One region of the Lacrimispora struthionigena genome, then DNA from elsewhere that is predicted to be linked to it. Evidence: riboswitches for the same ligand, from Rfam matches in the RefSeq annotation. Region 1 holds a riboswitch; each other region holds the start of a gene.

Region 1 (3,282 bases):
CACAGTCCACTTCCATACCGTCCTGCTCCAGACTGAATCTCATTCCCTTTACAATCAGTTTTTCGTCATCTACTACTAAAACACTTGCCATTTTGCACCTCTGTCTTCTATTTAAACCGTGATATCGTCTTTTATCTTCTGAAAGGCTGCCTCCTTGATCCCTGATATCTTCATAATGTCTTCAATCTTCTGAAATCCACCGTGACTCTCCCTGTAACGAATGATGTCATCCGCCTTCGCCTCTCCCACTCCTCTTAAGGTCATGAGCTGGTCCTTGTCAGCCGTGTTAAGATTCACTTTACGTCTGCCTTCCGATGAACCTGGTCCGGAAGATAACGCCTGGTCCAAAAGCACTTTGGCTTCTTCCTTGTCCGGCACTTTAAGCTTCATCCCGTCTTTGACCGGTTCCGCCATGTTTAGCGAATCAGCTGCTGCATTCTCCGTAAAACCTCCGGCTACTGCCACAGCCTGAAAGATACGGCTTCCCTCCTCCAGCTCATAGACGCCTGGAAAAGCCACCTCTCCGCATATATGTACATAGCAAATACGTATCGGTTCTTTTGATGTTTCTTTTAAATCCCCGGCTAACGTTTCCTCTTGTGACGATGCAGGTGTCTCCTGAATGGAAACAAACCCTTCTTCCCGGTATTTATGATTTCTGTTTAAGCCATAGCAAATACTGCATATAATTACGCAGAAAGCTATGGCTGCGATCTTAATCCTATGATAGTTCATGGAATCCTCCCTTTACAAAATTTTGTAAAAAAGGATCCCATCCTCAGCCCTTGTACCTATTCTACCTAAAGAAATAAGTAAATACAAGCACTATTTCCAAATTAGTTAAAGATTATAATGCCTATGATGGCTACAACTGCTCCAATCAGTTTTTTCCACTCAAATCCAACTTTTTCTACGCCAAATAAACCAAATACCTCCACTGCATAAGCCACCACGATCTGGGACAATACTATCACCAGTGCTGCTTTTGCCGGACCTAACGTCCCCATACTTTTCACAACTGTGTAAGTAATAAATGCACCGATAATGCCTCCGATCAGCATGTATTTGGGGTGAACCGAAAGAAGGGCTGAAATATCGTCCCTCCCTGAGAAATACCATAAAATGAGGCAGGTCAAAAAAGCAGTCAGCTGGACCCAGCCTGTGGAAACCCACATGCTTGTCTGCTTGGACACTCCCGTATTTAATACTCCCTGTATGCTCATAAGCGCTCCTGATATCAGGGCAATGATAAAGCCTGTCATAGATACAACCTCCGCATCTGTATTTTTTAATTGAAAAAATGCAATGATGCACTGCTTTACTAGGTTGTGCTTAATTTACTTTTTTATACTTATTTTACAGGCTTAAATATCTTGACATTCCCTTTTATTTCAGTTATACTCACACCGAAATGAAAAAATTATGACACGCTGGGGGAGCCTTAGGCTGAGAATGGTATTTACCTGACCCTTACTACTTGAACCGGATAATGCCGGCGGAAGGAAGCAATAGTAGTAGTCCCCTCCTGTGCATACGAAGGAGGTTTTTTTATGTCATTTTTTCTAACCTATTCTCAGGAATCCGGAGAATACCTTTTAAAGCCAGCCGGTTACGGACTGGTGATTGCAGCACTTTTAATAATTTTACTGGGGATTCATCTGCTTACTGGCAAAACACTTCCTACCAGACAGCTGAAAACCCGCCAGATGGTAACCTGCGCAGGTGCGATGGCACTGGCTATGGTGGCTTCTTTCATCAAATTTGCCTCACTTCCGTTCGGAGGTTCCATCACATTGTTTTCCATGCTGTTTATCTGTCTGATCGGCTATATCTACGGCGTTAAAGCCGGAATCATGACAGGAGTGGCATACGGAATTCTTCAGTTTATTATGGGGCCATATATTTACGCTCCTGTTCAGGTTCTCCTGGACTATCCCATAGCATTTGGCTGTCTGGGCCTTTCCGGATTGTTTCATAACAAAAAATACGGACTGATTCCAGGATATATCACAGGTGTTTTAGGCAGATATATCTGCCATGTTATTTCCGGTTACATATTCTTTGCTTCCTATGCGCCGGAAGGCATGAACCCGCTTTTATATACCTTTGGATATAACGCTACCTATATTATTCCTGAAATGGTTGTAACTATCGTAATATTATATCTGCCACCGGTCATCGAAGCCATCACCCAGATGAAACGCCAGGCAGTAAACGGTTAAAACAGATAGTAGTCCGGCATAGATCTATATCTATCCGGGCTACTATTTTATTTGTATCCTACCAATAATACTTTTGAAAAGAATCAAGTACACTTATCTGGGATTTTGCAAAAGAATCATCACGAAGCCGTTTACTTTCCATATTGGGTCTGGAATAATCCGTTTTAATATCTGTATTTTCATTCTGATTATAAGCATTCAGCGCTTTATCCACTCCATTCATGAAAGCACTCCATTTTTTTTCAGACATATTATTATTGCCTTCACGGTCATTTTCTAAATCCTCATTAATCTTTTTCTTGATTTTTTTCTCCCAATTTAATACTTCCTTTCTGAATACCTCAGCCATATTTATTTCTGCGCCATCATTATATTTTGTTCTCACATTTTTTGATGCTGTGTCGGTATGGCAGTATTTATTTAACCCGGTTATTTCCATAAAATTTTCCTCCTAAACAGAAACTAATTGAGTTTTTCTACTTTTATTATCGGCTGAAATTAAGCAAATATAAATACAACCCAGGCTGCACCGGGCACAATTCAGGCAAAAAATACCGCCCCCCGGGACGGTATTTTTCATAATCACATTATTTCTTTTTATGCTTTAGCAGCTTGGTGATTTCCACAATGGGAATGATGGAAACGGAAATCAATACCGCCACAAGATATTCCACCAATGAAATATGTTCAAAGGAAAACGCTTCCCGTAAAAACGGAACATAAATGACAGCGGTTGTCAGAACGAAGGATACTGCCAATGATGCGGTCAAAAAGTTATTCCGCGATTTTAAATGAAAGATGGAATCCTTTCTGGAACGCATATTAAAGGAGTGAAACATCTCAAGCAGGGACAGGGCTAAAAACGCCATCGTCATACCATCGGAACTCTCCGCAATTTCCCATACTCCGCTTTCCATATAATGTCCGATAAAGTACGCCGCCAGAGTGAGGATGGCAATTACCATACCCTGAAATGCCGTTTCGGCTCCTATTCCATCGGAAAATACACCATCTTTGGGGCTTCTGGGATCCCGCTTCATAATATCGCCTTCTTCTGCTT
Region 2 (3,282 bases), on a different contig from region 1:
TGATGGCACAACCTATATTATAAATAGGGAAGGAGCCTATCTTGCTGCAGAAAGTGAAGCTGCGGTGAAAGCAAAAGGCAGTGTATACGATTCCAATAATCAGTCCTATCTTGCTGCTGTTTCAGAAGTTATTTCAAATGAGAATGGAAGAACATCTTATATTAAAAATAAACAGGAGATCACTGTGTTTTATAAGACACTGAATGATCTGGGCTGGAAAATTGTCTTCGAAGTACCGGAGAGCTCCATTAATAAACCCATAGTGCAGCTGTCTAATACATTCATATGGATATTCGGACTTTCCCTTATGTTTATGTCCCTCACCGTTTTTATTCTCACCGGCAGGATCATTGACCATCCGGTTAAAGCTATTTTAAGAGAAATAAAAGAGATAGGAGATCGCAGCTTTGATCAGGAAGTCAGCAGGGAACTGGTAAAAAGAACCGATGAATTTGGATTAATTGGAAAATCTCTCGATGAAATGAAGCAGCAGTTAAAACAAAGCAATGAGAAGCTGGAGCATTCTCTCAAAGAGAATGTGGAATCCCAGAAACAATTAATCTTGCAGAATCAGATTTTAACTGAGCGGGAAACACAGATGTATCACAGCCTTAAATATGCCCACTCGCTGATGGAAGCGATTCCTGACACCGTATTTGTCATTTCCCAGGAAGGTGTATTTTTAGACTGTATTGGAGATCTGGATCATCTGTTTTTTAAGAGAGAGCGTTTTATTGGTAAAAATATTACAGATGTAATGCCACAATCCATTGCTGCAAAAGGCAGGGAGCTGATCGATCAGGTTTTTCTCACTGGAGAAAACCAGAAAATTGAGTATGAGTGGACTACTGCACGGATTACAGAATATCATGAACTGCGGATTGTAAAATGGTTTGATGACAAAGCCATTGCAATTGCCAGAAACATTACAGAAACCCATAATTATATTAAAGAAATCGAAGAGATCAGTTATCATGATCATATAACAGGACTGCACAACAGAAGGTATTTTGACCAGGCATCAAAGGAACTGAATCTTTCCGAAAATCATCCCATCAGTGTTATTTTTGCAGATCTCAATGGACTAAAGATGGTAAACGATTCCTTCGGTCACAAATATGGAGATTATATGCTGAAGCGTTTCGCCGAAATCCTGGCGGATTCAGGAAAGAAAGGGGAATTAATCAGCCGTGTAGGCGGAGACGAGTTTGCGATTATTCTAAGAAGGACAGAAAGAGGGGAGACAGACCGGTATATCCGAGAATTAAAAGAAAAATGTGCAAGGGAGACCATCAACGGAATCGAACTTTCGGTTTCGTTCGGATATCACATTATTGAGGAATTCGGGATGTCGATTCAAAAAGCGGTAAAGCTGGCAGAAGATGAGATGTATCAGAATAAATTATATGAGGCCAGTAGCAGAAGAAGCAAAACCATTGATATTATATTAAACACCCTTCATGAAAAGAATCCAAGAGAGGAGCAGCATTCCCAGAGAGTGGCAGAAATTTGTGAGACAATGGCAAAACAGATGGGGTTGCCTGACAGTGATATAAATAAGATTAAGGCGGCCGGTCTCCTTCATGATATTGGGAAAATCGGAATTCAGGAAGAGGTTTTAAATAAACCCGGAATTTTAACAGAGGATGAATATCAGGAGGTCAAAAAACATTCAGAGATCGGATACCGTATCCTAAATACTTCCCCTAATATGTCGGAGATAGCGGAGATTGTTTTATGCCATCATGAGCGGTGGGATGGCAAGGGGTATCCCAAAGGAAGAAGCAAAACAGATATTCCGCTGTTTGCAAGAATCATCACCATAGCTGATGCATACGACGCCATGACAAGTGACAGAAGCTACCGGAAGGCACTGCCTGCCTCCTATGCAAAAAGCGAGCTGATTAAGGGTTCAGGTAAACAGTTTGATCCGGAGCTGGTTGAGTTTTTTGTGAACCATATGAAGGGATTGAATTGACAGCATCTGTCCCTTGTGTTAAAATCGAGAAAATTCAATATGTTTTGGGGAGCTGGTGACCCGGCTGAGAGGAAGTAAAGAACTTCGACCCTTATAACCTGATTTGGGTAATGCCAACGTAGGGACAGCCACTCTTACTAACTATCATGAGATATGTCTTTATTGGCATATCTCATTTTTTTCCCTCAAAACAGGAAAAGGAGTAAGGAAAATGTTTGAACAAATTATTACCAATGTAAGAAACAATGTTCCAATGGTTCATGCAATTACAAATTATGTAACTGTAAACGACTGCGCCAACATCATTTTAGCAAGTGGAGGATCTCCCATTATGGCAGATGATATCAATGAAGTTACCGATATCACCGCTATTTCTTCCGCTCTTGTACTTAATATGGGAACCCTGAATGAACGTACCGCCATATCCATGCTGGCAGCAGGAAGGAAGGCAAATCAGTGCGGTCTGCCAGTTGTTTTTGATCCTGTGGGAGCCGGTGCATCGGCATTTCGGAAAAAAATAGCATATCAGCTTTTGGAAGAGATCCAGTTTTCCGTTATAAAAGGTAATATATCGGAAATTAAATTTCTGGCAGCAGGAGAAGGAAGAACGTCAGGTGTGGATGCCTGTGAAGGGGATAAAGTGACGGAGGACAATTTAAAAAGTGTGGCAGACTTTGCAAAAGAGTTCTCAAAAAGAACCGGTTCCGTCATCGCAATTACAGGAGCCATTGATGTGGTTGCTGATGAAAATCATGTTTATGCAATCAGAAACGGTCATTTCATGATGAGCAGTATCACTGGAACCGGTTGCATGCTTGCTGCTGTTACCGGAAGCTTTGTGGGAGCCAATCCAGGCAGTATTTTAAAGGCCTCTGCAGCTGCCGTATGCGGGATGGGACTGTGTGGGGAATTAGCATATGAAAAGCTTTGCCAGCTTCACGGAGGCACCGGTACATACCGTATGCTGCTGATTGATGAGATGAGCAGACTGAATGAACAGATGCTGGAAGAAGGTGGAAAATATGAATGTATCTAAAGAAAATATGCTTTTATATGTGGTGACCGACCGGACCTGGCTTGACGGGAACAAACTTCACGAACAGGTGGAGGAAATTATTAAATCAGGGGCTTCGTTTGTTCAGCTTCGGGAAAAAAATCTTGATTATGACAGCTTTGTTGCAGAGGGAAAAGAGATTAGAAGAATCACTGAAAAATATAAAATACCTTTTGTGATAAACGATAATATTCAGGTGGCTCTTGCGGTAGGGGCAGATGGTGTTCACGTAGGGCAGAAAGACCTGGAG
Region 3 (3,282 bases), on a different contig from region 1:
AACATAGCTTCCCAATCAAGGCGTTTTCTTGCATCACTCATCTGGTAATCCCATTCCTTTGCCCCTTTGATGCCCTTTGCCAGGTCAGCAGCATGGGCAGCGATCCGTGCAGAAATAATGCCTTCCTTCACATCATCGGCATCGGGAAGCCTTAGATGTTCCGCAGGGGTCACGTAGCAGAGAAAAGAAGCGCCGGCAGCGGCGGCTATGGCACCTCCGATGGCTGCGGTAATGTGATCGTAACCGGGAGCAATGTCTGTAACCAGAGGTCCTAATACATAGAAGGGAGCGCCTTTACAGATGGTCTGCTGAATTTTCATATTGGCGGCAATCTGGTCAAGAGGCATGTGTCCGGGTCCTTCAATAATTACCTGTACATCCTTTTCCCACGCGCGGCGGGTCAGTTCCCCAAGGGTTACCAGCTCTTCAATCTGGGAAATATCGGAAGCATCTTCAATACAGCCTGGACGGCAGGCGTCTCCAAGACTTAATGTGACATCGTGCTCCCGGCAGATTTCCAGAATGCGGTCGAAGCTTTCATAAAATGGGTTTTCATTTCCCGTCATCTCCATCCAGGCAAAGATAATGGAGCCGCCTCTGGATACAATATTGGTCAGGCGTTTTGCTTCTTTAAAACGATGAGCCGTCTGCTTGTTGATGCCCACGTGAATGGTCATGAAATCCACTCCGTCTAACGCATGCATTTCCACAATCTGAATCCATTCCTCAGAAGTTATCTCCTTAAGTGGTTTATGATAATAAACCACGGCATCATAGATTGGCACAGTTCCAATCATGGCCGGGCACTGGCTTGTCAGTCTTTTTCTGAATTTCCTGGTATCTCCAAAGGAACTTAAATCCATAATGGATTCCGCTCCCATTAAAACTGCATCCTCAACCTTTTTTAGTTCTAATTCCATGTCGTTTAAATCTCTGGAAGTTCCAAGATTTACATTAATCTTTGTTTTCAGCATGGAGCCAATGGCATTTGGCTCTAAGCAGGCATGGTGTTTGTTGGCTGGAATCACTGCCTTGCCTTCGGCCACCAGCTCCATTAACTCTTCCGGTTTCATTCCCTCTTTTTTGGCTGTGATTTCCATTTCTCTGGTCAGAATGCCTTTTCTTGCGGCATCCATCTGTGTAGTGTAATTCATATGTAGTCCTCCTTCATTTTGAAGGGATTTACGGCACAGGACAAAAAAAGAGCCCATACCAAATAGGTACAGGCCCAGATAGATACATCCGTCTTGTATAAATCCCTACGTTGGCATTACCCAAATCAGGTTATAAAGGTCGAAGTTTGATAACTTCCTCTCAGCCCGCATACGAGCTCCCTCTTGTGGCACTAGTGTAGCACCGGTACATATGGATGTCAAGTAGATAATCATTTCGTTATGGCAGATTTCATCTCTCTTATGTAGTCACAAATCGGCGCTACACAATCTTTGCCATGCAAGGCAGCCAGCTTTACAATGGCACTTCCCACGATAATGCCATCTGCATATTTACTTAATTCCTTCGCCTGCTCCGGTGTTGAAATACCAAATCCGATGGCACAGGGGAGGTCCTTGGAGGCTTTTACCAGAGAAACCATATCCTCGATATCCGAGGTGATTTCTTTTCTTACGCCGGTTACGCCCATGGAAGAAACGCAGTAAACAAATCCCTCCGCTTCAGATGCGATGGCAGTAATCCGTTCCTTGGAAGTAGGTGCGATGAGAGAAATCAAGTCAATCCCGTACTTTTGGCAGATGGGATGAAGCTCTTCTTTTTCCTCAAAAGGCATGTCGGGCACAATAAGAGCATCAATGCCGCATTCTGCCGCATTTTTAATAAAACGCTCACTTCCATATACAAATATGGGATTAATGTATGTCATAAACGCCAGAGGGACATTTGTTTTTTGCCGTATACGGGTGACAGATTCAAAAATTTTATCTGCAGTCGTGCCAGCAGCAAGAGCACGCTGGTCTGCTTCCTGGATCACGATTCCCTCTGCAACCGGGTCAGAAAAAGGGATTCCCAGCTCTATTATATCAGCACCTGCCTCTGCCATGGCAGGAACCAGCTGCTCTGTTACGGTAAGATCCGGATCCCCGGCTGTAATAAACGGAATAAATGCTTTTCCTTTTAAAAATGCTTCACTGATTCTACTCATAGATTTCTACCCCCTTGTAACGAGCAATTGCGGCCACATCTTTGTCTCCACGGCCGGATAAGTTGATGACGATAATCTGGTCTTTTCCCATAGAAGGCGCAATCTTTCTGGCATAGGCGATTGCATGGGCGCTTTCAATGGCAGGAATGATTCCTTCTTTTCGGGATAAATATTCAAATGCCTCCACTGCTTCCTTATCAGTAACAGGAACATAATCAGCCCTGCCGGTGTCAAACAGTGCGGCGTGTTCGGGTCCGATACCCGGATAGTCAAGTCCTGCTGAGATAGAGTATACGGGAGCGATCTGTCCGTACTCATCCTGGCAGAAATAGGATTTCATTCCATGGAAGATGCCTACGGTTCCAGTGGAAATAGTAGCAGCATTTTTATCAGTGTCAATGCCGTGTCCGGCAGCCTCACAGCCTACCAGCTTAACAGAACTGTCTCCGATAAAATCATAGAACAGGCCCATGGCATTGCTGCCGCCGCCCACACAGGCAATGAGCATATCGGGCAGCTTTCCTTCTGCTTTTAAGATCTGTTCCCTGACTTCTTTTCCGATGATGCTTTGGAAATCACGTACAATGGTGGGAAATGGATGAGGTCCCATAACAGAGCCCAGAACGTAGTGGGTATCCTCCACTCGGTTGGTCCATTCCCGAAGGGTTTCATTTACCGCATCCTTTAATGTTTGGGTTCCGCTGGTAACCGGATGAACCCTGGCTCCTAAAAGCTCCATACGAAATACGTTTAATGCCTGGCGGTCCGTATCCTCTTTTCCCATGAAAATTTCGCATTCCATTCCCATTAAGGCTGCAGCAGTAGCAGTAGCCACACCGTGCTGGCCAGCACCGGTTTCTGCGATAACGCGGGTTTTTCCCATTTTCTTAGCCAGGAGAACCTGACCCAGTGCATTGTTGATTTTATGAGATCCTGTGTGGTTTAAATCTTCCCGCTTTAAATAAATCTTTGCACCGCCAAGATCCTCTGTCATTTTTTCTGCATAGTACAAAAGAGATGGTCTTCCTGTGTAAGTTTCATGAAGTGCCTTTAACTCTGCAAGAAATTCTTCATCCTGCATACAGGCATTGTATGCTTTTTCCAGTTCCGTCACTGCATTCATC

What was found. A riboswitch is a leader RNA that binds a small molecule or an ion and turns the genes downstream of it on or off. The one in region 1 is predicted to bind thiamine pyrophosphate.
Region 2: linked by a shared signal. The riboswitch ahead of thiM (hydroxyethylthiazole kinase) and the one ahead of thiT (energy-coupled thiamine transporter ThiT) in region 1 are both predicted to bind thiamine pyrophosphate.
Region 3: linked by a shared signal. The riboswitch ahead of thiC (phosphomethylpyrimidine synthase ThiC) and the one ahead of thiT (energy-coupled thiamine transporter ThiT) in region 1 are both predicted to bind thiamine pyrophosphate.

What each region holds. Positions count from the first base shown of each region.
Region 1 is NZ_JBMBWP010000001.1:412,925-416,206, reverse strand. Features, by position in the region: gene ACOAOT_RS01930 (response regulator transcription factor) at 1-91, opposite strand, end outside; gene ACOAOT_RS01925 (helix-hairpin-helix domain-containing protein) at 112-735, opposite strand; gene ACOAOT_RS01920 (DMT family transporter) at 837-1,262, opposite strand; TPP riboswitch at 1,423-1,521, shown strand; gene thiT (energy-coupled thiamine transporter ThiT) at 1,551-2,222, shown strand; gene ACOAOT_RS01910 (hypothetical protein) at 2,281-2,661, opposite strand; gene ACOAOT_RS01905 (cation-translocating P-type ATPase) at 2,810-3,282, opposite strand, start outside.
Region 2 is NZ_JBMBWP010000002.1:767,862-771,143, reverse strand. Features, by position in the region: gene ACOAOT_RS12540 (HD domain-containing phosphohydrolase) at 1-1,978, shown strand, start outside; TPP riboswitch at 2,014-2,121, shown strand; gene thiM (hydroxyethylthiazole kinase) at 2,190-3,014, shown strand; gene thiE (thiamine phosphate synthase) at 3,001-3,282, shown strand, end outside.
Region 3 is NZ_JBMBWP010000002.1:1,808,921-1,812,202, reverse strand. Features, by position in the region: gene thiC (phosphomethylpyrimidine synthase ThiC) at 1-1,154, opposite strand, end outside; TPP riboswitch at 1,239-1,347, opposite strand; gene trpA (tryptophan synthase subunit alpha) at 1,385-2,158, opposite strand; gene trpB (tryptophan synthase subunit beta) at 2,151-3,282, opposite strand, start outside; gene ACOAOT_RS17520 (phosphoribosylanthranilate isomerase) at 3,281-3,282, opposite strand, start outside.